DNA from 4 places in the Streptomyces sp. NPDC007164 genome. Region 4 is predicted to be linked to each of the others. Evidence: riboswitches for the same ligand, from Rfam matches in the RefSeq annotation. Region 4 holds a riboswitch; each other region holds the start of a gene.
What was found. A riboswitch is a leader RNA that binds a small molecule or an ion and turns the genes downstream of it on or off. The one in region 4 is predicted to bind cobalamin.
Positions count from the first base shown of each region.

Region 1 (7,458 bases), on a different contig from region 4:
CACCGTGCTGCGCCCGACGACCGTGCCCGCCCGGTCGATGCAGATGACATCGACGGCCACCGGCGCACCCCGCAGCACCGACAGCGCCTCGTCCCGCGCCGCCACGGCCACCAGATCCCCCAGCGGAACACCCCGGGCCTGGCACAACCGGAGTGCCGCGAGCCCCGTGTTCGCGACCGCCACCTCGGCCGCCAACGCCTCGTCCGCACCGCCGAGCCGGGCCAGCCCGGCCAGGAACGGCTTGTCGACCTGCGACCGGCCGGAGTGCAGATCGAGGTGCCCGGCAGCGAGCTTCGACAGCTTCGCGAAGCCGCCGCAGACCGTGAGCCGGTCCACCGGATGACGGCGGACGTACTTGAGCACCGCGCCCGCGAAGTCCCCCATGTCGAGCAGCGCGATCTCCGGCAGCCCGTACTCGGACACCACCGTCTTCTCCGAGGTGGAACCCGTGCACCCGGCCACATGGGTGTGCCCGGCGGCACGGGCCACGTCCACCCCGCGACGGATCGAGTCGATCCACGCCGAGCAGGAGTACGGCACCACCACACCGGTCGTGCCGAGGATCGACAGACCGCCCAGGATGCCGAGACGCGGATTCCACGTCGAGCGGGCGATCTCCTCGCCGTCGTCCACCGACACGGTGACCTCCACGTCCCCCGTGCCCCGGTGCTCCGCGGCGACCCGGGCGATGTGGTCGCGGATCATCTGCCGCGGCACCGGATTGATCGCCGGCTCCCCGACATCGAGAGGCAGCCCGGGAAGGGTGACCGTGCCCACACCCGGTCCGGCCCGGAACACCACACCCGAGCCCGGCGGCAGCAGCCGCGCGGTGACCCGGACGAGAGCACCGTGCGTCACATCGGGATCGTCGCCCGCGTCCTTGACCACCCCGGCCGTCGCCCGCCCCCCGGCCAGCTCCTCCACCGCGAGCGCGAAAGCGGGCGTCTGCCCCTTGGGTAGGGTGATCGTCACCGGGTCGGGGAAGTCGCCCGTCAGCAGGGCGGTGTACGCGGCGGTGGCCCCCGCGGTGGCACAGGCTCCGGTGGTCCAGCCGGGTCGCAGACCGGTGTGCTTCAGCTGGGCGCTGCGCCCGCCCTCAATCTCACCCATGGATGGATCCGATGCATGTACTCGTACTCGGCGGCACGACGGAGGCCCGCCGCCTCGCCGAGTTGCTGGTGGAGGTGTTCCCGGCCGGCGCCAGGCTGACGAGCTCGCTCGCCGGACGCGTGGCCGGTCCGAGGCTTCCGCCCGGCGAGGTCCGCATCGGCGGCTTCGGCGGAGCCGACGGGCTCGCCGCATGGCTGCGTACCCACCGGGTCGACGCGCTCATCGACGCCACCCATCCTTTCGCCGGGACGATCAGTTTCAACGCGGCCGCTGCCGCCGCTGGGGCCCATGTTCCCCTGCTGGCGTTGCGCCGCCCCGGCTGGGTGCCCGGTGACGGCGACGACTGGCATCCGGCCGGTTCGCTGGCCGAGGCCGCGGCGGCGCTGCCCGCGCTGGGCCGACGGGTCTTCCTCACGACCGGACGCATGGGGCTGGCCGCCTTCGCCGGGCTGGACGAGCTGTGGTTCCTGATGCGTTCGGTGGACGCCCCCGAGGCGCCGTACCCCGCCCGCATGGAGGTGCTGCTCGACCGGGGCCCGTTCAGCCTGGACGGGGAGCGCGAGCTGATCCGCCGTCACCGCATCGACGTGGTCGTCACGAAGGACAGCGGCGGCGCCGCCACCGCCCCCAAGCTCGCCGCGGCCCGCGAGGCGCGGATCCCGGTCGTGGTGGTGCGACGGCCGCCCGTGCCCCGTGGCATCCCGGTCGTCGACGGTCCGGAAGCGGCCGTCGCCTGGCTGCGCGAACACTTCTTCCGCCAGGGACGGGCGACGGCCGGCCCGGCTCAGCCCTCCGGATAGCGGCGGGGCGTCCAGACGATCTGCTGCCCCGCCCCGCGCTTCACCCAACGGGTCTGCGAGGACCCGACGAGCAGGATCGTACGCATGTCGACCTCGGCGGGATCGAGGTCCGCGAGCCGTACCGTCCGCACGTTCTCGGCGGGCCCGCCGACATCGCGGCCCAGGACCACGGGAGTGTCCGGCGAGCGGTGTTCGAGCAGCAGGTCACGGGCCTTGCCGACCTGCCAGGTCCGGCTGCGCGACCCGGGGTTGTACAGCGCCAGCACCAGATCCGCCGTCGCGGCCGCGCGCAGCCGCTCCGCGATCACCTCCCACGGCTTGAGCCGGTCGGAGAGCGATATCGTCGCGTAGTCGTGGCCCAGCGGCGCACCCGCCCGGGCGGCGGCGGCGTTGGCCGCCGTCACCCCCGGCAGCACCCGCACCGGCACCTGCGCGTACTCGTCCTGCGACGCCACTTCGAGGACGGCCGTCGCCATCGCGAAGACCCCGGGGTCGCCGCCCGACACCACGGCCACCCGCCGTCCGCGCCGGGCCAGATCGAGGGCGAACTCGGCCCGCTCCGACTCGACCTTGTTGTCCGAGCCGTGGCGCACCTGCCCCGGCCGGACCGGCACCCGGTCCAGATACGTGGTGTAGCCGACCAGATCGTCGGCGGCGGCCAGTGCCCCGCGCGTCTCGGGGGTCAGCCACAGCGGCCCGGCCGGACCGGTGCCGACCACGGCCACCTCGCCACCCTCCGGGGCGCCTTCGGGACGCGGCGCCCCGATCCTGCTGGGCAGGACCGCGACCGCGAAGTACGGCACCGAGTCCGGGTCGACCCCGGCCAGGTCGCCCACCCGCTCCCCGGCCATCGTGGCGCGCTCGACGTACCGCGCCTCGGGCAGCCGCCCGGACGCCTCGAAGGCGCCGCGTACGGCCGGGAACGTACGCCCCAGCTTCATCACCACGGCGGCGTCGGTGGCCGCGAGACGGGCGGTCAGCTCCTCCTGGGGCAGCGTGCCGGGCAGGATCGTCAGCACCTCCTCGCCCTCGACGAGCGGGGTGCCCAGGCGTGCGGCGGCCGCACTGACCGAGGTCACGCCCGGGATCACCTCGGTCGGGTACCGGTCGGCGAGCCGCTTGTGCATGTGCATGTACGAGCCGTAGAAGAGCGGGTCGCCCTCGGCCAGCACGGCGACCGTCCGCCCGGCGTCGAGATGCGCCGCCAGACGGGCCGCCGCCTCGGCGTAGAACTCCTCCATCGCCCCCCGGTAACCGCCCGGGTGATCCGTGGTCTCCGTCGTGACGGGGTAGACCAGCGGCTCCTCGACATGGTCGGCACGGATGTGCTTCGCCGCGATGGACCGGGCGATGGACCGCCCGTGCCGGGCGCTGTGATAGGCGATGACATCGGCCTCGGCGATGATCTCCACCGCGCGTACGGTCATCAGAGCCGGATCGCCGGGGCCGAGTCCGACCCCGTACAGCCGGCCCGTCTTCTGCTCGCTCACGTCTACTCTTCCTCGCTGGCGATCGCGTTGAGGGCGGCGGCCGCCATGGCGCTGCCGCCGCGACGGCCCCGGACGATCAGATGCTCCAGGCCGGACGGGTGGGCGGCCAGGGCGTCCTTGGACTCGGCGGCACCGATGAAGCCGACCGGCACACCGATGACGGCGGCGGGGCGGGGCGCGCCCTCCTCGATCATCTCCAGCAGCCGGAACAGGGCGGTCGGCGCATTGCCGACGGCCACCACCGCACCGTCCAGCCGGTCGCGCCACAGCTCCAGGGCGGCGGCGCTGCGCGTGGTGCCCAGCTCCTTCGCCAGGCCGGGCACCGCCGGGTCGGACAGGGTGCACACCACTTCGTTGTCCGCGGGCAGCCGCTTGCGGGTCACACCGCTGGCGACCATCGCCACATCGCACAGGATGGGCGCGCCGCCCCGCAGCGCGGCACGGGCACGGGCGACCGCGTCCGGGGTGAAAGCGAGATCGCGGACGAGGTCGACCATCCCGCAGGCGTGGATCATGCGGACCGCGACCTGGCTCACATCGGCGGGCAGGCCCGCGAGATCGGCCTCCGCGCGGATCGTGGCGAAGGACTGGCGATAGATCGCCGGTCCGTCCTTCTCGTACTGGTGCACAGTGCTTTCGCTTTCTTCCTCGGGCGTGCAACGGTCGGGTACAGCAGGTACTGCGAGTACAGGGGAGCCGCGCGTACGGAATCAGCCGCGCGTGCCGCGGGCCGAAGCCACCGCTTCGGCGAGTCCGCCAGGGCTGTCGGGGGGGCTGGGGACGCTCACCGGTGCGCCCCGCTCCTCGCCCCGAACGACGGAGATCCGGTGTCCGCCGGGGACGGCGACCACATCGACCCACTCGCCGCGGGGATGGCCGCACCGGCGTTCGCACCCGGACCAGTACACCGGCAGCAGGCCCACGGGCCCCACCACGGCCGCCGCCCGGGCCCGCACATCGGCCAGCGATTTCGCGCAGCCGGGCCGGCCGATACAGGCACCCACCCCGGTCCAGGGGGAGTCGGGTCCGACGACGAGGCCGGCGGCCCCCAGTTCGTCCAGCAGCCCCGCAGCCCGCCGCCGCTCCACCCCCGGTACGACGACCCCGCGCCACGGGGTCAGCCGCAATTCACCACGTCCCCGCTGCCGGGCCGTGTCCGTCAGCGACCGCCACTGCGCCGGGGTGATCCGCCCCAGAGGGATGCCGACGGACAACGCCGCCCGGTCGTGCGGGCCGGTCACCATGCCGGGGGCGGGGCCGTCCGAGCCGCGCGGACAGTCACGGACCTCGGTGGCGGCGGTGCCGGGATCCGCCTCCCGCAACCGCCGTACGACCTCGTCGAGAAGGGAGCCGGCGCCACCGGGCAGGTCCGACACCCGCCAGGCACCGGTGCCGGACGCCCGCTCCAGGAAAGTCTCCGCAGCCATGAGGGCGGCCCGCGGCGCCTGCGCACCGGGTATCCGCACCACGGTCCGGGCCGTGCCGATCCGAAGCAGCGCCACTCCGCCGTCCTGCGCCAGCAGCGTCACATCGCCGCCCAGCGCGTCCACATCGCCGCGGCCGTCGTCGAGCACGAACAAGAACCTGCCGGAGAGCCCGGCCGTCCGCTCGCCCGCGCACAGCAGCGCGTCCAGCGCCCGGAGCCACGCTCCGACGTCCGCCGCTCCTTCGCCGTCGAGCCCCGAGAGCGGCGACGCCACGACGTTGCGTATCCGCTCGTGGCGGGCGGAGGGCAGCAGTCCCGCCTCGCCCAGCCGGTCGGCCAGTTCGCCACCGCAGTCGGGGCTCAGCCCGCGCAACTGCACATTGCCTCGCGAAGTGAGATGCAACTCACCATCGCCCAGTCTCTCCGCCACCACACCGAGGGCATCCGCCTGCACCGCGGTCAGCAGACCACCGGGCACCCGGACGCGGGCCAGAGCGCCGTCGTCCGCCCGGTGCAGCCGCAGCGTGCCGGGGCAGGCGTCACCGCGGTCCCGGGCAGACGAGTCTGCGGGCAGCGAAGGCGAAGTGGCAGGTGGGGGCATGGCGGCGAGCATACCGACCATCTGAACAGAACCGTATGTCCTCCATCGGTGACCGGCCCTTACTATGCCTATTGACGGGCCATCCGGCACGTCGTCGCCACAGACGGCGACAGGGGAGGAAGTCCGGTGCGATTCCGGCACGGTCCCGCCACTGTGAACCCGGCCCCGGCCGGGCGAGTCAGGAACTCCCTTCCCCGCCGCTCGACTCCGTCGAGCTGGGGAGACTCCATTCCGACACCGCCCGGGGCGTGGACACCCCGAGGAAGGCCCGACGCCGCATGATCCTGCTCCTGTCGACGTCCGACACCGACCTGCTCAGTGCCCGCGCCTCGGACGGCCCGGTCTCCTACCGCTACGCCAACCCCTCCCGGCTCCCGCTCCAGGACCTCCCGCAGCTCCTCGACGGCGTCGACCTGGTCGTCGTACGTCTCCTCGGTGGCGTACGCGCCTGGCAGGACGGCCTCGACCAAGTCCTCGCCACCGGACGCCCCGTCGTCGTCCTCACCGGCGAACAGGCCCCCGACGCCCAGCTGATGGCCGCCTCCACGGTCCCCATCGGCATCGCCGCCGAGGCCCACGCCTACCTGGCCCACGGCGGCCCCGCCAACCTGGACCAGCTCGCCCGTTTCCTCTCCGACACCGTCCTGCTCACCGGCCACGGATTCGCACCGCCCGCCCCGGCACCCTCCTGGGGCCCGCTGGAGCGCACCGCCCGCCGCACCGACGGCCCGGTCGTCGCCGTGCTCTACTACCGCGCCCATCACATGAGCGGCAACACCGCGTTCGTGGACGCCCTGTGCGGCGCCGTCGAGGACGCCGGTGCCCGCGCGCTGCCGCTGTACGTCGCCTCGCTGCGCACCCCCGAGCCCGAGCTGATCGACGCGCTGCGCGCCGCCGACGCCATCGTCACCACCGTCCTCGCCGCCGGCGGCACCCGGCCGGCCGAGGCGTCGGCGGGCGGCGACGACGAGTCCTGGGACGCGGGCGTCCTCAGCAACCTCGACGTCCCCATCCTCCAGGCGCTCTGCCTCACCGGATCGCGCACCGACTGGGAGGACAATGACGAGGGCGTCTCCCCGCTCGACGCCGCCAGCCAGATCGCGGTCCCCGAGTTCGACGGCCGCCTGATCACCGTGCCGTTCTCCTTCAAGGAGATCGACGAGGACGGCCTGCCCGCGTACGTCGCCGACACCGAGCGCGCCGCCCGCGTCGCCGGGATCGCCGTGCGCCACGCCCGGCTGCGCCACATCCCGGCCGCCGAGAAGCGGATCGCACTGGTGCTGTCCGCCTACCCGACCAAGCACTCCCGCATCGGCAACGCCGTCGGCCTCGACACCCCGGCCAGTGCCGTCGCCCTGCTGCGCCGACTCCGAGACCAGGGATACGACTTCGGTACGGAGGAGGTCCCCGGCCTGGTCTCGGGCGACGGCGACGAGCTGATCCGGGCACTGATCGAGGCCGGCGGCCACGACCAGGAATGGCTCACCGAGGAGCAGTTGGCCCGCAACCCGGTCCGTATCCCCGCCGCCGACTACCGGCGCTGGTACGCGACCCTCCCGGCCGAGCTCCGCGAGGCCGTCGAGCGGCACTGGGGCCCCGCCCCGGGCGAGATGTTCGTGGACCGGTCGAGCAACCCGGACGGCGACATCGTGCTCGCCGCCCTGCGCCGGGGCAATCTGCTCATCCTCATCCAGCCGCCGCGCGGCTTCGGCGAGAACCCGATCGCGATCTACCACGACCCCGATCTGCCGCCCTCGCACCACTACCTGGCCGCCTACCGCTGGATCGCCGCTGCCGCCGACGACAACGGCTTCGGCGCCGACGCGATGATCCACCTCGGCAAGCACGGCAACCTGGAGTGGCTGCCCGGCAAGAACGCCGGCCTCTCCGCCGCCTGCGGCCCCGACGCCGCCCTCGGCGACCTGCCACTGATTTACCCGTTCCTGGTCAACGACCCGGGCGAGGGCACGCAGGCCAAGCGGCGCGTCCACGCCACTCTGGTGGACCACCTCGTACCGCCGATGGCACGAG
Region 1 is NZ_JBEYFB010000021.1:83,195-90,652, reverse strand. Features, by position in the region: gene ABZ622_RS24745 (cobalt-precorrin-5B (C(1))-methyltransferase) at 1-1,110, opposite strand, end outside; gene ABZ622_RS24740 (cobalt-precorrin-6A reductase) at 1,122-1,910, shown strand; gene ABZ622_RS24735 (precorrin-2 C(20)-methyltransferase) at 1,895-3,400, opposite strand; gene ABZ622_RS24730 (precorrin-8X methylmutase) at 3,403-4,029, opposite strand; gene cobG (precorrin-3B synthase) at 4,111-5,439, opposite strand; cobalamin riboswitch at 5,486-5,635, shown strand; gene cobN (cobaltochelatase subunit CobN) at 5,706-7,458, shown strand, end outside.
Region 1: another riboswitch for cobalamin. It lies ahead of cobN (cobaltochelatase subunit CobN); the one in region 4 lies ahead of ABZ622_RS32625 (prenyltransferase/squalene oxidase repeat-containing protein).

Region 2 (7,458 bases), on a different contig from region 4:
CGCCGGGGCGCAGAAATTCATGCCCAACACCGGTCCGGCCGGCGGCCCCAAGACCGGACTGGTGGCCGCGCGCCTGCTCGTCGACGGCACCGACCACGGGGTCTTCCTCTTCCTCGTACCGCTCACCGACGAGGGACAGCCGCTGCCCGGAGTGCACATCCGCAGGCTCCCCACCCGCACGGGCAGCCCGGTGGACCACTGCCTGACCTCCTTCGACCGTGTCTTCGTGGGGCGCGTCGCGCTGCTCGACGGCGACCACGGACGGGTCGGTGCGGACGGGGAGTTCAGCAGCGCCGTCGACAACCGCAGACGGCGCTTCCTCGCGTCGATCGGGCGCGTCACCTCCGGGAAGATCTCGATGACGGCCTGCGCGGTCGGCTGTGCGCGCGCGACGCTCGCCGTCGCCGTCCGCTACGGCGGCCACCGGCACATCTCGGGCCCCCGTGGTTCGCACCGGGTGCCGGTGATCGCCCACCGCAGCCACCACGGACCGCTCGCCGCGGCCATGGCCACCGTCTTCGCGATGAGCCTGCTGCACCGCAGGGCCCTGGACCGATGGGAGCGGGGCGAGCGGCGGGAGGAGGCCGAGCGGCTGGTGGCCGTCGCCAAGGGGTGGATCACCTGGCAGGCCCGGTCCGTGATCGTCGAATGCCGCGAACGCTGCGGCGCCCAGGCACTCCTGGAACACAACGGGATGAGCGAACTCGTCACCGGGGTGGAAGGCGCCATCACCGCCGAGGGCGACAACCTGGCCATCCACGCCAAGGCGGCCGCAGAAATGCTCTTCGCCGCCGCACCGGCCGCCGGGGCCGCCTCCGGTGGCGGCCCCGGCGATCTCGACGACCCGGGCTTTCTCGGCGGGCTGCTCGCGGAGCTGGAGCGGATCTGGTTCGTCCGGGCCAGGGAGCGGATGTGCCTCGCACCGCACGGTGACCCGCTGGGGCGGTGGAACGCGGCGGCCGGGCCCGCCCTGCGTGGCGTCGAGGCCCACGCCCAGCGGCAGGCGGCCGAGGCGTACGCGGAGGCGGTGGCCGTGCTCCCCGAGGGGCCCGCCCGCGACCGGCTCGGCGAGCTGGAACGGCTCTTCGCACTCGACCGGATCGCCCGCAACAGCGGTGACCTGCTGGCGGCGGGCCTGCTGAGCGCCGACCAGGTCAACGGCCTGCCGGACAGGGTGGAGCGGCTCATCGCCACCGTCGCCGCCCATCTGCCCGACCTCGTCGACTCCTTCGGGCTGCCGCCGGAACTGCTCGCCGACTGGCCGATCGCAGGCGCGGACTACGTGGCCGCGTACGACGATCCGGGGGCCTTCTGGCAGACCGGCGGCGGGGTCCGGGACGTGGTTCGGGGCGAGCGGTGACGGCCACGACGAGGAAAGGAACAGTTGTCCGGAGCCGACGGGCCGGCGAGGCCGCCCGGGCCCTCGGGGTGCGGGTTGTCCTGCTGGCCTTCTGGGGTACGGCGTCCGTCCTGGCCCGGTGGTGCGGGGAGCGCGAGGAGGGCGCTGCCGAATCGGTTCGGCACAAGGCGTAACTGGAGGCACTCCTCCCAGTTGATTCGGCGTCGGGACGGTGTCACCGCCGGTCCGACAGCCGGACCGAATAATGGAGAGAAAGCTGATGAGCGCGATTCACCCCAAGATCACCGAGGTTCTGACACACACCTTCAAAGTGCCCGCCGCAGAGATCCACCCGGGCTCCACGATGGACAGTCTGGAGATGGACTCCCTCGCCGTCGCCGAGTTCGCCGTCCTCATCAGGGAGACGACCCGCGGCGACCGGGACTTCGACCAGCTTCCCAAGAACGCCACGCTGGCCGACATCAGCCGGTTCATGGACACGGCGGCCGGCAGCGGGGCGCGGATGGGCAGCGGGGCAGCGATGAGCAACGCCCGATGAACAGGCCGGCCGTCGCCGTCACCGGACTGGGCATGATCACCCCGGTCGGCAACGACACCGAATCCACCTGGCAGGGCGTGTGTGCGGGCGTGTCACCGGCCCGCACCGTCGCCGGGCTCGAAGGATGCGCGATCGACTTCGCCTGCATGGTCGACGGCATCGACCTGGACGCCGCGATCGGCGGCCGGGCGTCCTTCCGCATGGGAAAGTACGTGAAACTCGCGGTGCTCGCCGCCCGCGAGGCGGTCACCGACGCCGGGCTCGACCCGGCCCGGTGGGAGGGCAGCAGGGTCGCGGTGGTCGTCGGCACCAGCAGCGGCGGCTCCGCCTCGCTGACCGAGCAGGCCGTCGTGCTCGACCGGCTCGGCGCCGGGGCCACCTCGCCGTCGGGCATCCTGCTCACCATCCCGAACATGCCCGCCGCCGAGATCGCGATCCAGCTGCGGGCCACCGGGCCCAGCCTGGCGCCGTGCACCGCCTGCTCGTCCGGCGCCACCGCGCTGTCCGTCGCCCGCGACCTGCTGGTCACCGGGCAGTGCGACATCGCGATCGCCGGAGCCACCGAGTCGATCGTCTACCCGGCCGCCATGGCCGCGTTCGCCAGGTCCGGGGCCGGGGCCCGGCGGGACGGCGACCCGGCCGGACTGTGCCGGCCCTTCGCGGCCGACCGGGCCGGCCTGGTCATGGGCGAGGGCGCGGCCGTCATGGTGCTGGAACGGACGGACGACGCCCGGGCCCGGGGCGCGGCCCCACGGGCGCTGCTCGCCGGCACCGGAGCCACCACCGACGCCCACCATCCCATCAGCCCGCATCCTTCCGGCGCGATCGCCCAGGCGGCTGTGGAGGCCGCACTGCGCGACGCGGGCTGGGCGGCCGAGGACGTCGAGCACGTCAACGCGCACGGCACGGCGACCCCGGTCAACGACGCCACCGAGGCCGCCCTGATCGCCCGGGTCTACCCACACCGGCCACCCGTCACCGCACCCAAGGGCGTACTGGGGCACTGCATGGGAGCGGCCGGAGCGATCGAGGCCGGGCTCACCGTCCTCACGCTCCAGCGCGGAGTCGTACCACCGATCGCCAATCTGGACGCCCCAGCGCCCGAGTTCGACATCGACTGCGTCACCAAGCAACCTCTGCGGCAGCCCATCAGGCGCGCCGTCAGCCATTCCTTCGGATTCGGCGGCCACAACGCCGTACTCGCTCTTCAGCGTCCCTGAGAGCCGTTCCGCAGGCAGCAGGCAGGTGGTGCGACGGGAGAACAGCCCGGCGTACCACCGGCCACACACCGCCCGTGAGCTGCACAGAGGCACGTGATAGCTTGCCGGGGCCAGTCAAACTCCACGTATGGGGTCAGGGAATCCGGTGCGAATCCGGAACTGACGCGCAGCGGTGAGGGAGACGGGCGGGGCCACGGCCACTGGGACCACCCTCGGGTGCCCGGGAAGGCGCCCCGTCCGGACGAACCCGAGTCCGAAGACCTGCTGGCAGCCGCGTCCCGGCACCGGGCCGCGGTACTTCGTACCACGGGCTCCGCGCATGGGCCCAGAGACGCAGAGGGACTCCGTGCCGTCCATAGCCAGCCCCGTCCGCACCATCGCCCTGCTCTCGGCGGGACTCGTCCTGCTGACCGCCTGTGGAGGCGGAGCCGGTGACGCCACGGCGAAGCCGGGCCGCGCGGACGGATATCCGGTGACGCTGAAGAACTGCGGCCGCACCGTCACCGTCGAGTCCGCGCCGCGCCGCGCCGTCTCCGTGGACCAGGGATCGACGGAGATCCTGCTCTCCCTCGGCCTCGCCGACCGGATGGCCGCCACCGCGACCTGGACCGACCCGGTGATGAAGGGCCTGGAGACGGCCAACGCCGAGGTGCCCAGGATCGCGGACAACCGGCCGTCCTCGGAGAAGGTCCTCGACCGCGAACCGGACTTCGTCAGCGCCTCGTTCGAATCGACACTCGCCAAGGGCGGCGTCGCACCCCGCGAACAGTTCGGGTCGCTCGGCGTCCCCACCTATGTCTCGCCCGCCGACTGCACCGGCAAGGACAACAGCGGCGGCGGCGACGGAGCCCGCACCACGCCGCTCACCATGGACAGCGTCTACGGAGAAGTGCGCGACCTGGCCGGGGTATTCGGCGTTCCGGAGCGCGGCGACGCGCTCGTGGGCACGCTGCGGGAGCGGGTGAAGAAGGCGACCGAGGGCATCGACGCCTCCGGCACCACCCTCCTGTACTGGTTCTCCGACTCCAAGGCCCCGTACCTGGCGGGCTGCTGCGGAGCCCCCGGGATCATCACCGGGGAACTCGGTGCGAAGAACGTCTTCGACGACACCCACGAGGAATGGCCCCAGATCAGCTGGGAGACCGTCGCCGACCGAAATCCCGACGTTCTGGTCATCGGCGACCTGACCCGTAAGGCCCAGACCGCCGAGAGCGCCGCGAAGAAGATCGAATTCCTGGAGTCCAACCCCGCTACGAAGAACATGGACGCCGTCAGGCACAAGCGGTACGTCCTGCTGAGCGGCCAGGCCATGAACCCGTCCATCCGCACGGTCGAGGGCCTCGAACGCGTCGCCGCCGGTCTGCGCAGGTTCGGGCTCGCGGGGTGACGCCGGCCGAACACGGCACGACGGTGACCGCGCCACCGGCCGCCGTCGTACCGGTGAGTGCCACGAAGGGCGTACGACGGCTGCGCGGCGGGGTCCTGTGGGCCTGCGGCCTCGCGCTGCTCGTCGGTTCCGTCGCGGTCGCCGTCACCATCGGACCCGCCCGCATCTCGGTGGCCGACGTCTGGTCCGCGGTGGCCGCCCATCTCGGCGGCGGCCGGTCGCGGCTCTCCCCGATCCGGGACGGCATCATCTGGAACCTGCGCATGCCGCGCACCCTGCTCGCCGCGGTGTGCGGTGCCGGGCTCGCGGTCTGCGGCACCGTCATGCAGTCCCTGCTCCGCAACCCGCTCGCCGACCCGTTCGTCCTCGGCGTCTCCTCCGGCGCGTCCACCGGCGCGGTCGTGGTCGTCGTCCTCGGTGTCGGCGGGGGAGCGCTGTCGATCTCGACCGGCGCGTTCATCGGGGCGCTGTGCTCGTTCGCCCTGGTGCTGCTGCTCAGCCACACCCTGGGCGGCACGACGGACCGGGTGGTGCTCTCCGGTGTCGCGGCCATGCAGCTGTTCTCCGCGCTCACCTCCTTCGTCGTGATGACCGCCGCCGACGCCGAGCAGACCCGCGGGGTGCTGTTCTGGCTGCTCGGCTCGCTCAGCGGGGTCGGCTGGACCGATGTGTGGGTCTGCGCCGCGGTGCTCGCCGTGACCCTGCTGATCTGCCTGGGCCACGCCCGTACGCTCGACGCCTTCGCGTTCGGCCAGGACGCCGCCGCCACGCTCGGCGTCAATGTCGCGCGCACCCGGCTCGTGCTGCTGTGCACAACCGCGCTGCTGACCGCCGCCCTGGTCAGCTCGGCCGGTGCCATCGGTTTCGTCGGTCTGGTGCTGCCGCACGCCGCCCGTGCCCTCGCCGGTTCCGGGCACCGGCGGCTGCTGCCGGTGACGGCGCTGGCCGGGGCGGTGTTCCTGGTCTGGGTCGACACGCTCGCCAGGACCGTGCTCGACCCGCAGGAGGTGCCCGTGGGTGTGGTCACCGCACTGATCGGGGTGCCCGCGTTCGTCCTGGTCCTGTACCGCACCCGGAGGACCGCATGACGGACGTGGCCGACGCGGGACTGTGTGCCGAACGGGTCAGCCGGACGGCCGGCGGCCGCCTCATCCTCGACGGGGTCGATCTCGCCCCGCGGCCCGGCGCCACCGTGGGGCTGATCGGACCGAACGGATCCGGCAAGTCGACCCTGCTGCGGGTACTGGCGGGAGTCCTGGCCCCGGAGACCGGCGTGGTCACTCTCGACGGGCTGCCGCTCACCGAGATCGGCCGCCGCACCGTCGCCCGGCGCGTCGCCGTGGTCGACCAGCACGCCGTCACCCAGGTCGAGCTGAGTGTGCTGGACGTGGTGGGGCTCGGGCGCATCCCGCACCGCAGGGCCTGGTCGGCGCCGAATCTGGCGGACGACGAGGCGGTACGCGAAGCGCTTGCCCGGACCGGTCTCGCCGACCGCGGCGACCAGTCCTGGCACACCCTCTCCGGGGGTGAGCGCCAACGTGTCCAGATCGCGCGTGCACTGGCCCAGCAGCCGCGTGAGCTGCTGCTCGACGAGCCGACGAACCACCTCGACATCCAGCACCAGCTGGAGCTCCTCGCGCTGATCGCCTCGCTGCCGCTGACCGGTGTGATCGCGCTCCACGACCTCAATCTGGCGGCGATGTTCTGCGACCGGATCGCCGTGCTGAAGGCGGGGCGGGTGGTGGCCGCCGGCACCCCCTCGGAAGTGATCACCGAGGAGCTGATCGCCGACGTCTACCGGGTCGCCGCCCGCGTCACGCCGGACGGCCCGGACGGGCGGCCGTCGGTACGGTTCCTGCCGGGGCGGCCGCCCGGGACGTAACGCGGCAGGCAGGGACGTAACGCGGCAGGCAGGGACGCAACGCGGCGGGCAAAGGAGGCAACGCGGGCAGGGAGGCAACGCGGGCAGGGACCTGACACGGCCGGCCGGGGAGCCGCGGGCTTCCTGTGGAGCGGGCCGGGACGCCGAGCGGGCGGACCCGGCACCGCATGGCGTGGGTCCGCCCGTTCTTTCCGGGTGCGGCGGTTCGCCGCGGTGCGTGGGGTGGGCCGGCAGGGGCCCGACGGGTCGGCCGCCGGGACGGGCCCGGCGGCTCAGCGGCGGCGTCCCCGGCCGAAGTCGCCTCCCATGTCCTTGCCACCCGGGTCCTTCCCGCCCATGCCGGTGTCGTCCGCGTAGTCGATCTGCTCCTTGCGGAGTTCGGCGGAGACCTCCTTCTGCTCGGTCACCTTCTTGGTCTCCATCCGCACCCGCTCGACGGCCACGGTCTCCTTGCGCGTGGTCGGGCGTTCCGCGTGCAGGGTGACCTCGACGTCCTGCTCGCGGATGGCGGCACGCTCAGCAGGGTTCTCGCCGGGCTGGAGCGGTTCGCGGATCAGCCGCACCTCTTCGTGCGTCACCGGCACGGTCCTGGTGACGTTCTCGGTGACGACGTACTTGTGCAGCCGGGCCGTTCCGCTCTCGTACTGCTCGGTGCCGACGTGGAGTTGCTCCTCGGAACGGATCATCTCCTCCTTGCTGTCCAAACCGGCGGCGGACCGTTCGGCGCCCGCCCCGGCACCGACGAGGGGACGCGAGGTACCGGCCTCCGCCCCGGTGTCGCGGTGCCTGCCCTGGCCCGTGCCGGTTCCGGCGCCGGCCATGCCGGACGAGGTGGTCCGGGCCGTGCCCGTACCGGAGGCGGTGGTGCCCGTCATGGCCGTCCGGTCGGACCCGGCTGCGCGGCCGGCGCCGGCCGCACCCATGGCCCCGGCCCCGGCGGCTCCCGCGGCACCCATGGCCGTGGTGCCCGTCCCGGACGTCGTCTTCGCCGTGCCCGGCCGGTCGCCCAGCTTCGCGGTGGTGTTCCTGGCGAGGCCGTAGTGCTTGTAGAGCTCTTCCTCCTCCGCCACG
Region 2 is NZ_JBEYFB010000019.1:23,590-31,047, reverse strand. Features, by position in the region: gene ABZ622_RS23250 (acyl-CoA dehydrogenase) at 1-1,360, shown strand, start outside; gene ABZ622_RS23245 (acyl carrier protein) at 1,620-1,898, shown strand; gene ABZ622_RS23240 (beta-ketoacyl-[acyl-carrier-protein] synthase family protein) at 1,895-3,118, shown strand; cobalamin riboswitch at 3,213-3,402, shown strand; gene ABZ622_RS23235 (ABC transporter substrate-binding protein) at 3,465-4,505, shown strand; gene ABZ622_RS23230 (iron chelate uptake ABC transporter family permease subunit) at 4,559-5,593, shown strand; gene ABZ622_RS23225 (ABC transporter ATP-binding protein) at 5,590-6,387, shown strand; gene ABZ622_RS23220 (PRC and DUF2382 domain-containing protein) at 6,660-7,458, opposite strand, start outside.
Region 2: another riboswitch for cobalamin. It lies ahead of ABZ622_RS23235 (ABC transporter substrate-binding protein); the one in region 4 lies ahead of ABZ622_RS32625 (prenyltransferase/squalene oxidase repeat-containing protein).

Region 3 (7,458 bases), on a different contig from region 4:
GTGAGCCGCGACAGACGGAGGAGCCGGTGACGGCAGCAACGCAAGCGTCGGGAGGGCGGACCATGGGTGCCGACGGGGGCAGTACGGAGAACGAGACGGGCGCGGCCACGCGGACGGCGCGCGTCCCGAAGTACTACCGGCTGAAGCGACATCTGCTCGACATGACGGACACCATGCCGCCGGGCACTCCGGTGCCGCCGGAGCGGACCCTGGCCGCCGAGTTCGACACCTCGCGCACCACCGTGCGCCAGGCGCTCCAGGAGTTGGTCGTCGAGGGCCGGCTGGAGCGCATCCAGGGCAAGGGCACCTTCGTGGCCAAGCCGAAGGTCTCGCAGGCCCTGCAACTGACCTCGTACACCGAGGACATGCGCGCCCAGGGTCTTGAGCCGACGTCCCAGCTGCTGGACATCGGCTATGTGACGGCCGACGACACCCTCGCGGGGCTGCTCGACATCACCGCGGGCGGCCGGGTGCTGCGGATCGAGCGGCTGCGGCTCGCCAGCGGCGAGCCGATGGCGATCGAGACCACCCACCTTTCGGCCAAACGCTTTCCGGCGCTGCGCCGTTCGCTGGTGAAGTACACCTCCCTCTACACCGCGCTGGCGGAGGTGTACGACGTCCGGCTGGCCGAGGCCGAGGAGACCATCGAGACCTCGCTGGCCACCCCGCGCGAGGCCGGGCTGCTCGGTACGGACGTGGGCCTGCCGATGCTGATGCTCTCCCGGCACTCGATCGACGGACGGGGCGAACCGGTGGAGTGGGTGCGCTCGGTCTACCGCGGCGACCGGTACAAGTTCGTGGCGCGCCTGAAGCGGCCCACGGACTGAGTCCGCACCACCGAAAGGCCCCCGTGGAACGCATCACTCCGCGGGGGCCTTTCGCACGGCCTGGTACGGACCAACCACCGTACATCTGGCCGGATTTCGAGCACGGATACCCGATCGACCGACCGTTGCCGGACCGAAATGCGGGCAGGGGGTGACGGTGACCGGAGCCCTCCCCTAGATTTCCTGCGCATCACAAGGTGATCAGCGAGGGGACGGAGTCGCCGCATGCCAGCAGACACAGAAGGAAAGCCACCGACCGTCACACCGGTGAGAGTGGTCATCGCCCTCTGCCTCGTCGCGCCCTTCGTGGCGATGCTCTGGGTGAGTTCGTACGCGAAGGTGGACCCCACCTTCATCGGCATTCCGTTCTTCTACTGGTACCAGATGCTCTGGGTACTCCTCTCCACCGCGCTCACGATGACCGCGTACAAGCTGTGGCAGCGTGACCAGCGCGCCCGCAAGGGAGGTGCGTCGGCATGAAGGACGGTGTGAACGGCGTCGCGCTCGGCGTCTTCATCTTCTTCTTCGTGGCCGTCACGGTCATGGGCTTCCTGGCCGCGCGCTGGCGCAGGGCCGAGAACGAGGCCAGCCTCGACGAATGGGGCCTGGGCGGACGGTCCTTCGGCACCTGGGTCACCTGGTTCCTGCTGGGCGGCGACCTGTACACCGCGTACACCTTCGTCGCCGTTCCCGCGCTGATCTACACGGCGGGCGCGGCGGGCTTCTTCGCCGTGCCGTACACGATCCTCGTGTACCCGCTGATCTTCACCTTCCTGCCGCGGCTGTGGTCGGTCTCGCACAAGCACGGGTACGTGACCACCTCGGACTTCGTCCGCGGGCGCTTCGGCTCGAAGGGCCTCTCGCTGGCGGTCGCCGTCACCGGCATCCTCGCCACGATGCCGTACATCGCGCTCCAACTGGTCGGCATCCAGGCGGTGCTGGACGTGATGGGCGTCGGCGGCGGCGAGAACACCCACTGGTTCGTCAAGGACCTGCCGCTGCTGATCGCGTTCGCGGTGCTCGCCGCGTACACCTACTCGTCCGGGCTGCGCGCGCCCGCGCTGATCGCGTTCGTCAAGGACGGGCTGATCTACCTGGTCATCGCGGTGGCGATCATCTACATCCCGATCAAGCTCGGCGGCTTCGACGACATCTTCGCCAAGGCGGGCGAGGCGTTCTCGCAGAAGAACGAGGCGGCCGGGAAACCGGTGGCCGGACTCGCGCCCGGTGAGGCGGGCCGGTGGGGTTACGCCACCCTGGCGCTGGGCTCGGCACTGGCGCTGTTCATGTATCCGCACTCGATCACGGCGACGCTCTCCAGTCGCAGCCGCAACGTGATCCGGCGCAACACCACGATCCTGCCGCTGTACTCGCTGATGCTGGGTCTGCTGGCGCTGCTCGGCTTCATGGCCATCGCCGCCGGCATCAAGGTGGACAACGGCCAGCTGGCCATCCCGCAGCTGTTCGAGGACATGTTCCCGGACTGGTTCGCGGGCGTCGCGTTCGCCGCCATCGGCATCGGCGCGCTGGTACCCGCCGCGATCATGTCGATCGCCGCGGCCAACCTGTTCACCCGCAACATCTACAAGGACTTCCTGAAGCCGGACGCGACCCCGGAGCAGGAGACCAAGGTCTCCAAGCTGGTGTCGCTGCTGGTCAAGGTCGGCGCGCTGGCCTTCGTCCTCACCATGGACAAGACGGTCGCGATCAACTTCCAGCTGCTCGGCGGCATCTGGATCCTCCAGACGATGCCGGCCCTGGTCGGCGGCCTGTTCACCCGCTGGTTCCACCGCTGGGCACTGCTCGCGGGCTGGGCGGCCGGCATGGTGTACGGGACGGTGGCCGCGTACGGGGTCGCCAGCCCGACCCAGGCGCACTTCGGCGGCTCGTCCAAGGAGATCCCGGGGATCGGCGAGATCGGCTACATCGGCCTCACCGCGTTCGTGCTGAACGTGGTGGTGACGGTGGTGCTCACCTTCGTCCTGAACGCCCTGAAGGCACCCGCCGGGACCGACGAGACCTCCCCGGCCGACTACACCGCCGACGCGGGCGACCCGGGTGTCGCCACCGAGCTCCCGCCGGCCACCGCGGGGGCTCCGGGCGGCCACTGACGACCGCCGCCCACGGCCTTCCGACGGCCCGTCGAGCCCCCCGCAACGGGGCGCGGCGGGCCGTCGGCGTGATCCGGCCGACCGGCCCGGGAAAGGGCCGCACGGCCCGTTCTGTGGGCCCGACTCGAACGCGCGACACAACATATGGGGGCTGCGTCATCGGGCAGCCCCCACATGTATGCTCGTCCTCGCTGTCGCCGCAGGGGAATCCGGTGCGAATCCGGAACTGTCCCGCAACGGTGTATTCAGTGCGCTTTTGTGCACCCCCGAGTCAGTCCGATGACCTGCCGGCAGCGCATCCGGCTCGACCGAACCGGATGCCCAGACGTCCGGGCCTCGCGGTTGGGCCGGTGGACGCCGTGCGGAGTGCTGCCCTGCCCCGGGTGTGCTTCCGCAGGGCTGCCCCGTTCCCCGCCGGCCCAGAGCCGAGCGAGGGAGAGCACCACGTGACCATCGCGCCAGCCGATCCGGCTTCAGTCGCCGCGTCCGCAGCAGCCGAGTCCGAGGCCGCCGCACAGGACGGACCGGGTACCGCGCTGCTGCGGACCCTGACCGACCTGACCGCCGATCTGCCCGCCACCGACCCCGGCCGGGTCGCCGCCGCCGCGCTGCGTGGCCGCAGCGCCCGCGCCGACGAGGCCGAGCTGCGGTCGCTGGCCACCGAGGCCGCCGCGGGGCTGATCTCCGAGGACCCCGCCTACTCCCGGCTCGCCGCCCGGCTGCTGACCCTCGCCATCGCGGACGAGGCGGCCGGCGAGGGCGCGGTCTCCTTCTCCGCCTCGGTAGCCGTCGGGCACCGCGAGGGCCTGATCGCGGACCGTACCGCCGCGTTCGTCGCCACCCACGCGGCTGCCCTCGACACGCTGGTGGAGCGCTCGCTGGCCGACGGCGCGGACGACCGCTTCGGCTACTTCGGGCTGCGGACCCTGCACAGCCGCTACCTGCTGCGCCACCCGCACACCCGTCAGGTCATCGAGACGCCGCAGCACTTCATGCTGCGGGTCGCGGCCGGGCTGGCCGAGGACGAGTCGCAGCGCGCCGTGGACGAAGTGGCGGCGCTGTACGGGCTGATGAGCCGGCTCGACTATCTGCCCTCCTCCCCCACGCTCTTCAACTCCGGCACCCGGCACCCGCAGATGTCCTCCTGCTACCTGCTGGACTCCCCGCTGGACGAGCTCGACTCGATCTACGACCGCTACCACCAGGTGGCGCGGCTCTCGAAGCACGCGGGCGGCATCGGTCTGTCGTACTCCCGCATCCGCTCCCGCGGTTCGCTGATCCGGGGCACCAACGGGCACTCCAACGGCATCGTGCCGTTCCTCAAGACGCTCGACGCCTCCGTCGCCGCGGTCAACCAGGGGGGCCGCCGCAAGGGCGCCGCCGCCGTCTACCTGGAGACCTGGCACGCGGACATCGAGGAGTTCCTGGAGCTGCGCGACAACACGGGTGAGGACCAGCGGCGTACGCACAACCTCAACCTGGCGCACTGGATCCCGGACGAGTTCATGCGCCGGGTCGACGCGGACGGCGACTGGTCGCTGTTCTCGCCCGCCGACGTGCCCGAGCTGGTCGACCTGTGGGGCGACGAGTTCGACGCCGCGTACCGGGCCGCCGAGGCCAAGGGCCTGGCCCGCAAGTCGATGCCGGCGCGCGAGCTGTACGGCCGGATGATGCGCACCCTCGCGCAGACCGGCCAGGGCTGGATGACGTTCAAGGACGCCTCCAACCGGACCGCGAACCAGACCGCCGAGCCGGGCAGCGTCGTCCACTCGTCGAACCTGTGCACCGAGATCCTGGAAGTCACCGACGACGGCGAGACGGCGGTCTGCAACCTGGGCTCGGTCAACCTCGGCGCGTTCGTCGCCGACGGCGGGATCGACTGGGAGCGGCTGGACGCCACCGTCCGCACCGCCGTGACCTTCCTCGACCGGGTCGTGGACATCAACTTCTACCCGACCGAGCAGGCCGGCCGCTCCAACGCGAAGTGGCGCCCCGTGGGGCTGGGCGCGATGGGTCTCCAGGACGTCTTCTTCCAGCTGCGGCTGCCCTTCGACTCCCCCGAGGCGCGGGCGCTGTCCACGAGGATCTCCGAGCGGATCATGCTCGCCGCGTACGAGGCGTCCTGCGAGCTCGCGGAGCGCTCGGGTCCGCTGCCCGCCTGGTCCGAGACCCGGGCGGCGCGCGGGGTGCTGCACCCCGACCACTACGACACCGAGCTGAACTGGCCGGAGCGCTGGGACGCGTTGCGCGCCCGGGTCGCGAAGAACGGGATGCGCAACTCGCTGCTGCTCGCCATCGCGCCGACGGCGACGATCGCCTCGATCGCGGGCGTGTACGAGTGCATCGAGCCGCAGGTCTCCAACCTCTTCAAGCGCGAGACGCTCAGCGGTGAGTTCCTCCAGGTCAACGCCTATCTGGTGGACGAGCTGAAGAAGCTCGGCGTGTGGGACGCGCGCACCCGGGAGGCGCTGCGCGAGGCCAGTGGCTCGGTGCAGGGCTTCGCCTGGATCCCCGAGGACGTGCGGGCGCTGTACCGCACCGCGTGGGAGATCCCGCAGCGCGGCCTGATCGACATGGCGGCGGCCCGTACGCCGTTCCTGGACCAGAGCCAGTCGCTGAACCTGTTCCTGGAGACGCCGACGATCGGCAAGCTCTCCTCGATGTACGCGTACGCCTGGAAGCAGGGGCTGAAGACGACGTACTACCTGCGCTCGCGCCCGGCGACCAGGATCGCCCGCGCCGCGTCCGGCCGGACCGCGGCCGCCGCCCCCATTCCCGTACAGCAGTCGTCGGCGCCCGACGCGGACGCGATCGCCTGCTCCCTCGAAAACCCCGAGTCCTGCGAGGCCTGCCAGTAATGAGCTCCACCAACTCCGACAAGAACCTTCTGGACCCGGGCTTCGAACTGACCCTGCGTCCGATGCGCTACCCGGACTTCTACGAGCGCTACCGGGACGCGATCAAGAACACCTGGACGGTGGAGGAGGTCGACCTGCACTCCGACGTCGCCGACCTCGCCAAGCTGTCCCCCGGCGAGCAGCACATGATCGGCCGGCTGGTCGCGTTCTTCGCGACGGGTGACTCGATCGTCTCCAACAACCTCGTGCTGACGCTGTACAAGCACATCAACTCCCCCGAGGCGCGGCTGTATCTGTCGCGGCAGCTCTTCGAGGAGGCCGTGCACGTCCAGTTCTATCTGACGCTGCTGGACACCTACCTGCCCGACCCGGACGACCGCGCGGCGGCGTTCGACGCGGTCGAGGAGATCCCCTCGATCCGCGAGAAGGCGCAGTTCTGCTTCAAGTGGATGGATTCGGTCGAGAAGATCGAGCGCCTGGAGACGAAGGCCGACCGCCGCCGGTTCCTGCTGAACCTGATCTGCTTCGCGGCGTGCATCGAGGGGCTGTTCTTCTACGGCGCGTTCGCGTACGTCTACTGGTTCCGCTCGCGGGGTCTGCTGCACGGTCTCGCCACGGGCACCAACTGGGTGTTCCGGGACGAGACGATGCACATGAACTTCGCGTTCGAGGTCGTGGACACCGTCCGCAAGGAGGAGCCGGAGCTCTTCGACGACGAGCTCCAGCAGCAGGTCACCGACATGCTGAGGGAAGCGGTCGAGGCGGAGCTGCAGTTCGGCCGCGATCTGTGCGGTGACGGGCTGCCCGGCATGAACACCGAGTCGATGCGGCAGTACCTGGAGTGCGTAGCCGACCAGCGGCTCACCCGCCTCGGCTTCCCGGCGGTCTACGGTTCGGAGAACCCGTTCTCGTTCATGGAGCTCCAGGGCGTCCAGGAGCTGACGAACTTCTTCGAGCGCCGGCCGTCCGCGTACCAGGTGGCGGTGGAGGGCTCGGTCGCCTTCGACGACGACTTCTAGATCCTGGCCCAGCTTCTGAGGTGGGGGCGCCGCGCAGCCGTGACGGGCTGCGCGGCGCCCGTCGTTTGCGGGGGTCCGTCGCTCCGGGCCCGTTCCGCGGCGCGCAGCTCGCGGTCGATGCGGCGCTCGCGGGCGAGCCCGGCGAGGGCGGGCAGCAGGACGAGAGCGATGAGCGCGGCTATGCCCAGGACGTTCTGGAATGTGTTCATGGCTCTACTCTCGTCCGCGCGGACACATTGCGACAGTGGCAGGACTGTCATGGAACGTCGAATTGCTGCCACACTGGCTCCATGCTGAAAAATGTCGCCGCTCTGCTGCTCGACGAGGTCCACCCCTTCGAACTGGGCGTGCTGTGCGAGGTCTTCGGGCTCGACCGCAGCGACGCGGGCCTGCCGGTCCACGATTTCGCCGTGGTCTCCGCCGAGGGCCCGCGGCTGCGGACCCATGCCGGCTTCACCATCAGCACGCCGCACGGCCTCGACCGCCTGGAGGAGGCCGACCTGATCGCCGTGCCGGCCGGCAGCCACTTCATGGACCGGGAGTACCCGGAAGAGGTCCTCGGCGCCCTGCGCCGGGCCGTGGAACGGGGGGCCAGGGTGCTGAGCGTCTGCTCGGGCGCGTACGTGCTCGGCGCGGCCGGGCT
Region 3 is NZ_JBEYFB010000004.1:50,430-57,887, forward strand. Features, by position in the region: gene ABZ622_RS08915 (GntR family transcriptional regulator) at 63-827, shown strand; gene ABZ622_RS08920 (DUF3311 domain-containing protein) at 1,053-1,307, shown strand; gene mctP (monocarboxylate uptake permease MctP) at 1,304-2,938, shown strand; cobalamin riboswitch at 3,104-3,245, shown strand; gene ABZ622_RS08930 (ribonucleoside-diphosphate reductase subunit alpha) at 3,385-5,796, shown strand; gene ABZ622_RS08935 (ribonucleotide-diphosphate reductase subunit beta) at 5,796-6,815, shown strand; gene ABZ622_RS08940 (hypothetical protein) at 6,812-7,024, opposite strand; gene ABZ622_RS08945 (helix-turn-helix domain-containing protein) at 7,106-7,458, shown strand, end outside.
Region 3: another riboswitch for cobalamin. It lies ahead of ABZ622_RS08930 (ribonucleoside-diphosphate reductase subunit alpha); the one in region 4 lies ahead of ABZ622_RS32625 (prenyltransferase/squalene oxidase repeat-containing protein).

Region 4 (7,458 bases):
CCAGCGCGGCGACGAGCCCGGCGATCAGCAGCGGAACCCCGTACACCGCGCCCTGCGCGGCCAGCAGCCCGTACGTACCGGCGCACACGCCCAGCAGTCCGCCGAGCGTGAGCACGTTCGTGGTGCGGCGGACGGCGGGCGGGACCTGGGCGGTGCGCCCGTAGCCGCGCGCGTCCATCGACGCGGCCACCGCGACCGAGCGCTCCAACGCGCCCTCCAGGACCGGCAGTCCGATCTGGAGGACCGCCTTGATGCCACCGGTCGGCCGGCCCCGCAGCCGCCGTGCGGTGCGCAGCCGCATCACATCGGCGACCATGTTCGGCGCGAACGTCATCGCGACGACGACCGCGACGCCCGCCTCGTACAGCGCACCGGGCAGCGACTTCAGCAGCCGGGCCGGGTTGGCGAGCGAGTTCGCCGCACCGACGCAGATCAGCAGGGTGGCCAGCTTCGCCCCGTCGTACAGCGCGAAGACCAACTGCTCGGCGGTGACCCGGCCACCGAGCCTGACCCCCTTCGCCCAGTCGGGCAGCGGCACTTCGGGGAGCGTGAACACCGTGTGCGTACCGGGGATCGGCGAACCGAGGAAGACGGAGAAGACCAGCCGCACAGCGACGACGAACAGCCCGATCCGGATGAACGCCCCGTACGAACGGGCCCACGGCGCGTCGGTACGGCGCGCGGCCACGACGTAACCGGCCACCCCCACCAGCAGCCCGAGCAGCAGCGGATTGGTGGTCCGGGACGCGGCGGTTGCCAGGCCGAGCGCCCACAGCCACCAGGCCCCGGCGGGCACGGCGTTGCTCCGGCTCGCCGCGGGCGCGCGCAGCGGACGCCGGCGCGCCAGGGCCGTGCGGCCGGCCGGAGCGCTGGTCGAGGCGGTCATCCGCGGCGGCGGCGGGCCTGCACGACCGCGGCGATGCCGAGGAGGAGCACGGCGCCGACCCCGACGAGCACCCCGGCGGACGGGCCGCCGCCGGAGCCGCCCGAGCCGCTGGAGGCCGCGGACCCGGCCGGTGACGTGGAAACGGAGGCGGAGGCGGCCGAGTCGGGCGTGCCGTTCCCGTTCCCGTTCCCGCTGCCGTCCCCGCTGCCGTTTCCGTCGCCGGAGACCTGTTCGCCGCAGCCCGAGCCCGGGTATCCGGCGATGGCGCAGAGCATCGCGTCGCTGCTGTAGCGCAGCGGCTTCGCCACCGAGGCGAGTGCCTCCGCGGCGCTCGCGTCCGGTCCGACCCGTGCGCACGCGGTGCGCGGCGCGGGCGGTGTCTCACCGGCCGGGGCGTCCGCCGCCGTGCCCGGGTCGATGACGAGTGCGATCCGCTTGGTGCCGTCCTGGGCCGGGGTGTCCGCGCAGATCTTCGTGAAGTCGGCCGCGCGGCGCGGCTTCGCCGAGTCCTGGGAGTCCTCGCTGACCGAGAACCGGAAGCCCTGCACCGCCCCGTCGTCCGGCCGGACCAGCGACGGGCCCTGGGTGGCGTACGTCCAGCCGGATCCGGAACCCTCCCAGAACGACCAGTACCGGTACCCGGCCGCCTGGGCCGGTCCCGCGCCGAGCACGGCCAGGACGGCGCCCAGGACCACCAGCAGCGCGGTGGTCCGTCCCACGCGCCTCACGGCTGCCTGCTCTTCCGGCGACCGCTGGTCAGGAAGAACGCGATGGCCGCGAGGACGAGGCCGATGCCGATGTACCACCACACGCCCCCGATCACGTCGTCGCCGCTGTGGACCTGGTCCTTCTCCGTGGCCTCGTACCCGGTGTCGGCGGACGGGTCGGGCGTCACGACGGCGGCGGGCGCGGGGCCGGCCGCGTTGAGCCGGGCGACGAGGTCGACGCCGCCGAAGTCCCGGGCGTTGTTGCCGGTCGCGTGGGCGGCCAGGATCAGCTGGGCGTAGGCGGCGGGGCCGCTCTGGGCGGCCCAGTCCGCGGAGTTCTTCTTCAGCCAGTCGACGGCTCCGGCCGCCTTGTCCTGGTGGCCGGCCGCGGAGAGCGCGACGACCGCGTCCGCGGTGTTGCCGAAGTCGGGCTGCGGGGTGGTGTCGGTGGCACCGGGCATCGGCGCCAGGTTCAGGTGACCGCTGCCGGCGAGGGCGTCGGTGAGGTAGTGGGCGCCGTTCTGCGCGGCCTGCTCGGGCGTGAGCCCGGAACCGGGCCGGCAGGTGGGTGCCTTGCCCGCGGCGTTGTTCCCGACTGCCAGGGCCTTGCCCATCGTGCCGAGCACGGCGGCCGCGGTGGCGTCCGCGTTCGCGGCGAGCCCGCCCTTCTTGTCGGGCTGGTACGCGAAGGCGCCGCCGTCCTTGCCGCCGCACGGGATGGCGAGGGCGAGCAGCGGGTCGTAGGGGGTCTTGCCACCGGGGGTCGTGATGTCCGTGAGCCGCTGCCCCTGACGGGCGAGGGCGCCGATCACCAGAGAGGTGGAGTTGGCGTCACTGGGCGCACCCGCGGTGTAGCCCCAGCCGCCGTCCTCGTTCTGTACGGACTTCAGCCAGCGCACCGAGTTGTTCACGGTCTCGCGGTGCCCGCCGACCTCGACCAGCGCCTGGGCGGCGGCCGCGGTGGCATTGGTGTCCCGCACCGTCTTGGCGTCGCACGGCTTGGCGGTATCGGGCCGGTACGCGGCGTAGGAGCCGTCGGCGCACTGCTGACCGATCAGCCAGTCCACCGACTTCGCGGCCGGGGTGACCCCTTCGAGCCGCTGCGCGAGGAAGGCCAGCGACTGCCGCCACACACCGTCGTAGGTGGGGTCCTTCGTGCCGTACAGCCCGGACGGCAGCGCGACGGAAGGCGAGGGCGAGGGGGACGGCGCTGCCACCGCGACCGGCGCAGCGGCCGCGCAGAGCACGGCGGCGGTGGCGGCGAGCGTTGCTGCGCTGCGACGTACGGTCATGGCGGGCGGGGCCTCTCCTGCGGGGTGAACCGGGCACAGGCACGCTCAGGCACCAGGCTCCGACCTCGTGTACCTCGACGGTGCCGACCACCGGGGGATCCGGTGGTCCGAGCCGGTCACGACCGCGGACAGGGCATTCCGACTCACCGCCTGCGAAGACGGTTCACGGCTGCGTGGTCAGTGCCGGATTCGCACCGGCTTCCCCCTGAACGGGCATGATGACGACCCGCACACTCTACCGGGCGGCACCGACCGGGCTCCGGGCCGGGAGGAGCGCCCCGGACGTGTCACTACTCACGTACGCGTCACCACACACGTACGCGTCACCACACGCCCCGCGACGTACGTCACGCACCCAGCGACGCGCATCACACCCATCGCTCATCACTCATCGCTCATCACTCATCGCTCATCACTCACACCGCGACATACGTCACCGGCTCGCTCCCCGGCACCGCCTCCGCGCGCCCGAGCTTCACCAGCCGCCGCAGATGCGCCTCCGCCTCCGAGACGGCGATGTTCCGGGAGCCGTGCGGGATCTGCTCCCAGGGCCGGTTCCACTCCATCCGCACGGCCAGCTCCCACGGCGTCAGCGGCTCCGCCAGCAGCCCGAGCAGCCCGGTCAGCCGCTCCTCGTGATGCCCGAGGAGCTCCCGTACGCGTCCCGCCGCATCGGTGAAGGCGTACTGATGGGCGGGCAGCACCTCGGCGGCCCCGAGCCTGCCGATGCGCTCCAGCGAGTCGAGGTAGTCGCCGAGAGGATCGGTGACCGTGGCGTCGTCCGGGTCCTCGTACAGCCCGATGTGCGGACTGATCCCCGGCAGCAGATGGTCTCCCGAGAAGAGCCGCCCCCGCCCCGGCAGATTGCCCGGGTGCTCCTCCTCCAGGTGCAGGCACACATGCCCCGGCGTGTGCCCCGGCGTCCAGATCGCCCGCAGCCTGCGCCCCGCCAGGTCGAGCAGCTCACCGGGCACGATCTCCCGGTCCGGGAGCGCGGCACGCAGCCCCGGCAGCGTCCGCATCCTGCCCCCGTCGGCCGCGGCGGCCCGCAACGGCGCGAGGTGCTCCTCGGGCGCTCCGACCGCGGTGAGCTTGGCCGCGAGATACGTCAGCCACCTGCCGGGTTGGGACTCCCGGGTACGGCGCACGATCGCGGTGTCCGCCGCATGCATGGCGATCCAGGCCCCGGATGCCTCGCGCACCTGCCCGGACAGCCCGTGGTGGTCGGGATGGTGGTGGGTGATGACCACACCGTGGATGTCGGCCATCTCCGTACCGATGGCGGTGAGGCCGGCCCCGAGAGTGTCCCAGGCCTCGGGATCGTCCCACCCGGTGTCGATCAGCACCGGACCCCGATCGGTGTCCAGGACGTGCACGAGGGTGTGGCCGAGCGGATTGTCCGGGATGGGCACCTTGATGCTGTGCACGCCCCCGCCGTGGTCGGTCACCTGCGTCATGAGGTCCCCATCTCTCTGGACGGCGTACGGCTTCGCGGCTCCGGTGCCTCGCCCCACTGTAACGAGAACTTGTTCCAGTAGTAGCCCCGGTCGACCATCTTGTCCGGGGCGCTGTCGCGGCCGTGGACTCCTGGAACTGGAACTGATATCAGTTCTGACACAGAGTCAGATCATGAGTCGGATGTCGAGTCGGACGTCGAGCCGGATGCCGATTCGGGCAACGCGCCGGGCCGCGGGAGGCAGTAGCCATGACCGAGCTTGTCGAACACGGAAAACTGTTCATCGGCGGGGAGTTGGTCGATCCGCTGGGCCGGGAAGTGATCGAGGTCGTCTCGCCCCACACCGAGCAGGTCATCGGCCGGGTGCCGCATGCCTCCCGGGCGGACGTGGACGCGGCCGTCGCCGCCGGGCGGCGGGCGTTCGACGAGGGGCCCTGGCCCCGGATGAGCCTGGACGAGCGGATCGCGGTGGTGACCAGGATCAAAGACGCGTTCGCCGTCCGGTACGAGGAGATCGCCCGGGTCATCAGCTCGGAGAACGGCACCCCGTACACGTCGAGCGTCATGGTGCAGGCGCTCGCCGCGATGATGGTGTGGGACTCGGCGATCACCGTGGCGCGGGGCTTCCCGTACGAGGAGCGGCGGGCCGGGGCGCTCGGGCCGTTGCTGGTGCGGCGGGAGCCGGTCGGAGTGGTCGCGGCCGTGGTGCCGTGGAACGTTCCGCAGTTCACCGCCGCCGCCAAGCTCGCACCCGCGCTGCTGGCGGGCTGCTCCGCCGTGCTCAAGGTCTCGCCGGAATCCCCGCTGGACGCCTACATCCTGGCCGAGATCGCCGCCGACGCCGGGCTGCCGGAAGGCGTGCTCTCCATCCTTCCGGCCGACCGCGAGGTCAGTGAGTACCTGGTCGGGCACCCCGGCGTCGACAAGGTGTCGTTCACCGGGTCGGTGGCCGCCGGGCGCCGGGTGATGGAGGTCGCCTCCCGCAACCTCACCCGCGTCACACTGGAGTTGGGCGGCAAGTCCGCCGCCGTGATGCTTCCCGACGCCGATCTGGACGCCGCCGTCGCGGGCATCGTCCCCTTCGCCTGGATGATCAACGGCCAGGCGTGCGTGGCCCAGACCCGCATCCTCGTCCCGCGCTCCCGCTACGACGAGACGGCCGAGGCGTTCGCCGCCGCGGCGTCCGCGCTGAAGGTCGGCGACCCGCTCGACCCGGCCACCGAACTAGGCCCCCTGGTCGCGCAGCGCCAGCAGCAGCGCTCGCTCGACTACATCCGGATCGGGCAGGACGAGGGCGCCAAGATCCTCACCGGCGGCGGCCGTCCGGCGTCCCAGGAACGGGGCTGGTACGTCGAGCCGACCCTCTTCGGCGACGTCGACAACTCGATGCGGATCGCCCGCGAGGAGATCTTCGGCCCCGTCATCTGCCTGCTGCCGTACGGTGACGAGGACGAGGCCGTACGGATCGCCAACGACTCCGACTACGGGCTCAGCGGCAGCGTCTGGACCGCCGACACCGAGCGCGGCATCGACATCGCCCGCCGGGTCAGGACGGGCACGTACAGCGTGAACACCTTCAGCCTCGACATGCTCGGCCCGTTCGGCGGGTACAAGAACTCCGGCCTGGGCAGGGAGTTCGGGCCCGAGGGATACGGCGAGTACTTCGAGCACAAGATGATCCACCTGCCGGCCGGATACGAGGGGGCGTGATGGGCGACCGCTGGGCCGTCGAGGTCGACCGGGGGGTCTGCATCGGCTCCGGGATGTGTGTGAACCACGCGCCGGGCGCCTTCGCCCTGGACACCGCCCGCCAGTCCCGCCCGTCGGTCCCGGAGACCGACGCCGACGAGAAGGTCCTGGCGGCTGCGGAGGGGTGCCCGGTCGAGGCGATCACGATCACACTGACCGGCTCGGGAGAGGTCGTCTTCCCGCCGGAGGAGTAGGCCGGGTATGACGGATTCCGCCCGCTGTGCCGGTGGACGGCGGGCGGGTGGACGGCGGGCGGGATCTGTCGGACGCGGCCCGGTCCGCTCTCGCGATCGATCTCGGCGTAGGCAAATGTCGTCGAGTGCACGGCAGGTGATCGAGAGGGCTGCCGTCGCGAGCTCTCGACGTTTCATGGCCCTTGGTCAGGACGGCCCGGCCGACGGCCGGCTGCACGTGGTCGTCGGGGCCACAGCGGGGGAGCCTCAGTCCCGCCTGCCGTGCCGGTGGTGCTTGGCAGCGCCTGCCACCATCCCCCGGATGGGCAGAACGTCCGCGGCCGGGCCGACCGGGGACGGGCCTGTGACGGCTGCCGCTCTTCCGTAGCGTTGGGCGAGAGGAGCGGAGGCGATGCCGTGTGCGAAGACGCTGAGCAGCACGGTGCAGGCGACCACCGGGACGATCGTCCGCGAGACCTGCGGTTCCAGTTCCTCGACCGCCAGCAGGCCGAAGATGACGGATGCCAGCCCGCGCGGGCCGAACCAGCCCACGAACAGGATGGTCTTCCTGTCCAGGCCGCTTCCGGTCAAGGACAGGGCCACTGGCACCATGCGTACCACCGTCAGGCTCAGTGCCGCGTAGAGCACCGTCGGCCAGGTGAGGTGATGGACGGCGGCCGGTACCAGTACGGCACCGAAGAGCAGCCACACCAGAATGGAAGACAGCGAAGCGGACTGCTCGACGAACAACAGCACGCGCCGTGGAGCGCCGTGCGTCGATCCGAAGGCCAGGCCGGCGACGAAGGCGGCGACGAAGCCGTTGCCACCGATCGCGATGGCTGAGGTGTAGCTCAGGAGGGCCAGAGCCAGGACGCCCGCTCCGGCTACGTCCTCGGTGGCCCAGCCCCGGCGCAGGGCGGAGCGCAGCAGCCATCCGGCCGTCAGCCCGAGCACCGTGCCGTAGGCCAGACCGATGGCGAGTTCCACGAGGGCGGTTCCGGGGGCATGAGTGTCCGACGCACTCCCGGCCGCGGCGACTCCGGCCAGGGCGAACACGACGAACGGGGTGGCGATACCGTCGTTCAGACCGCTCTCGACATTGATGAGGCGGCGAATCCTCGCGGGCACCACCGGATTGACCATCATCGTGGCGCCGAGCGCGGCATCTGTCGGGGCGAGGGCGGCCCCCACGTAC
Region 4 is NZ_JBEYFB010000039.1:27,296-34,753, reverse strand. Features, by position in the region: partial or broken gene ABZ622_RS32635 (energy-coupling factor transporter transmembrane component T) at 1-886, opposite strand, end outside; gene ABZ622_RS32630 (SCO2322 family protein) at 883-1,614, opposite strand; gene ABZ622_RS32625 (prenyltransferase/squalene oxidase repeat-containing protein) at 1,611-2,885, opposite strand; cobalamin riboswitch at 2,995-3,130, opposite strand; gene ABZ622_RS32620 (MBL fold metallo-hydrolase) at 3,302-4,342, opposite strand; gene ABZ622_RS32615 (aldehyde dehydrogenase) at 4,591-6,051, shown strand; gene ABZ622_RS32610 (ferredoxin) at 6,051-6,284, shown strand; gene ABZ622_RS32605 (cation:proton antiporter) at 6,531-7,458, opposite strand, start outside.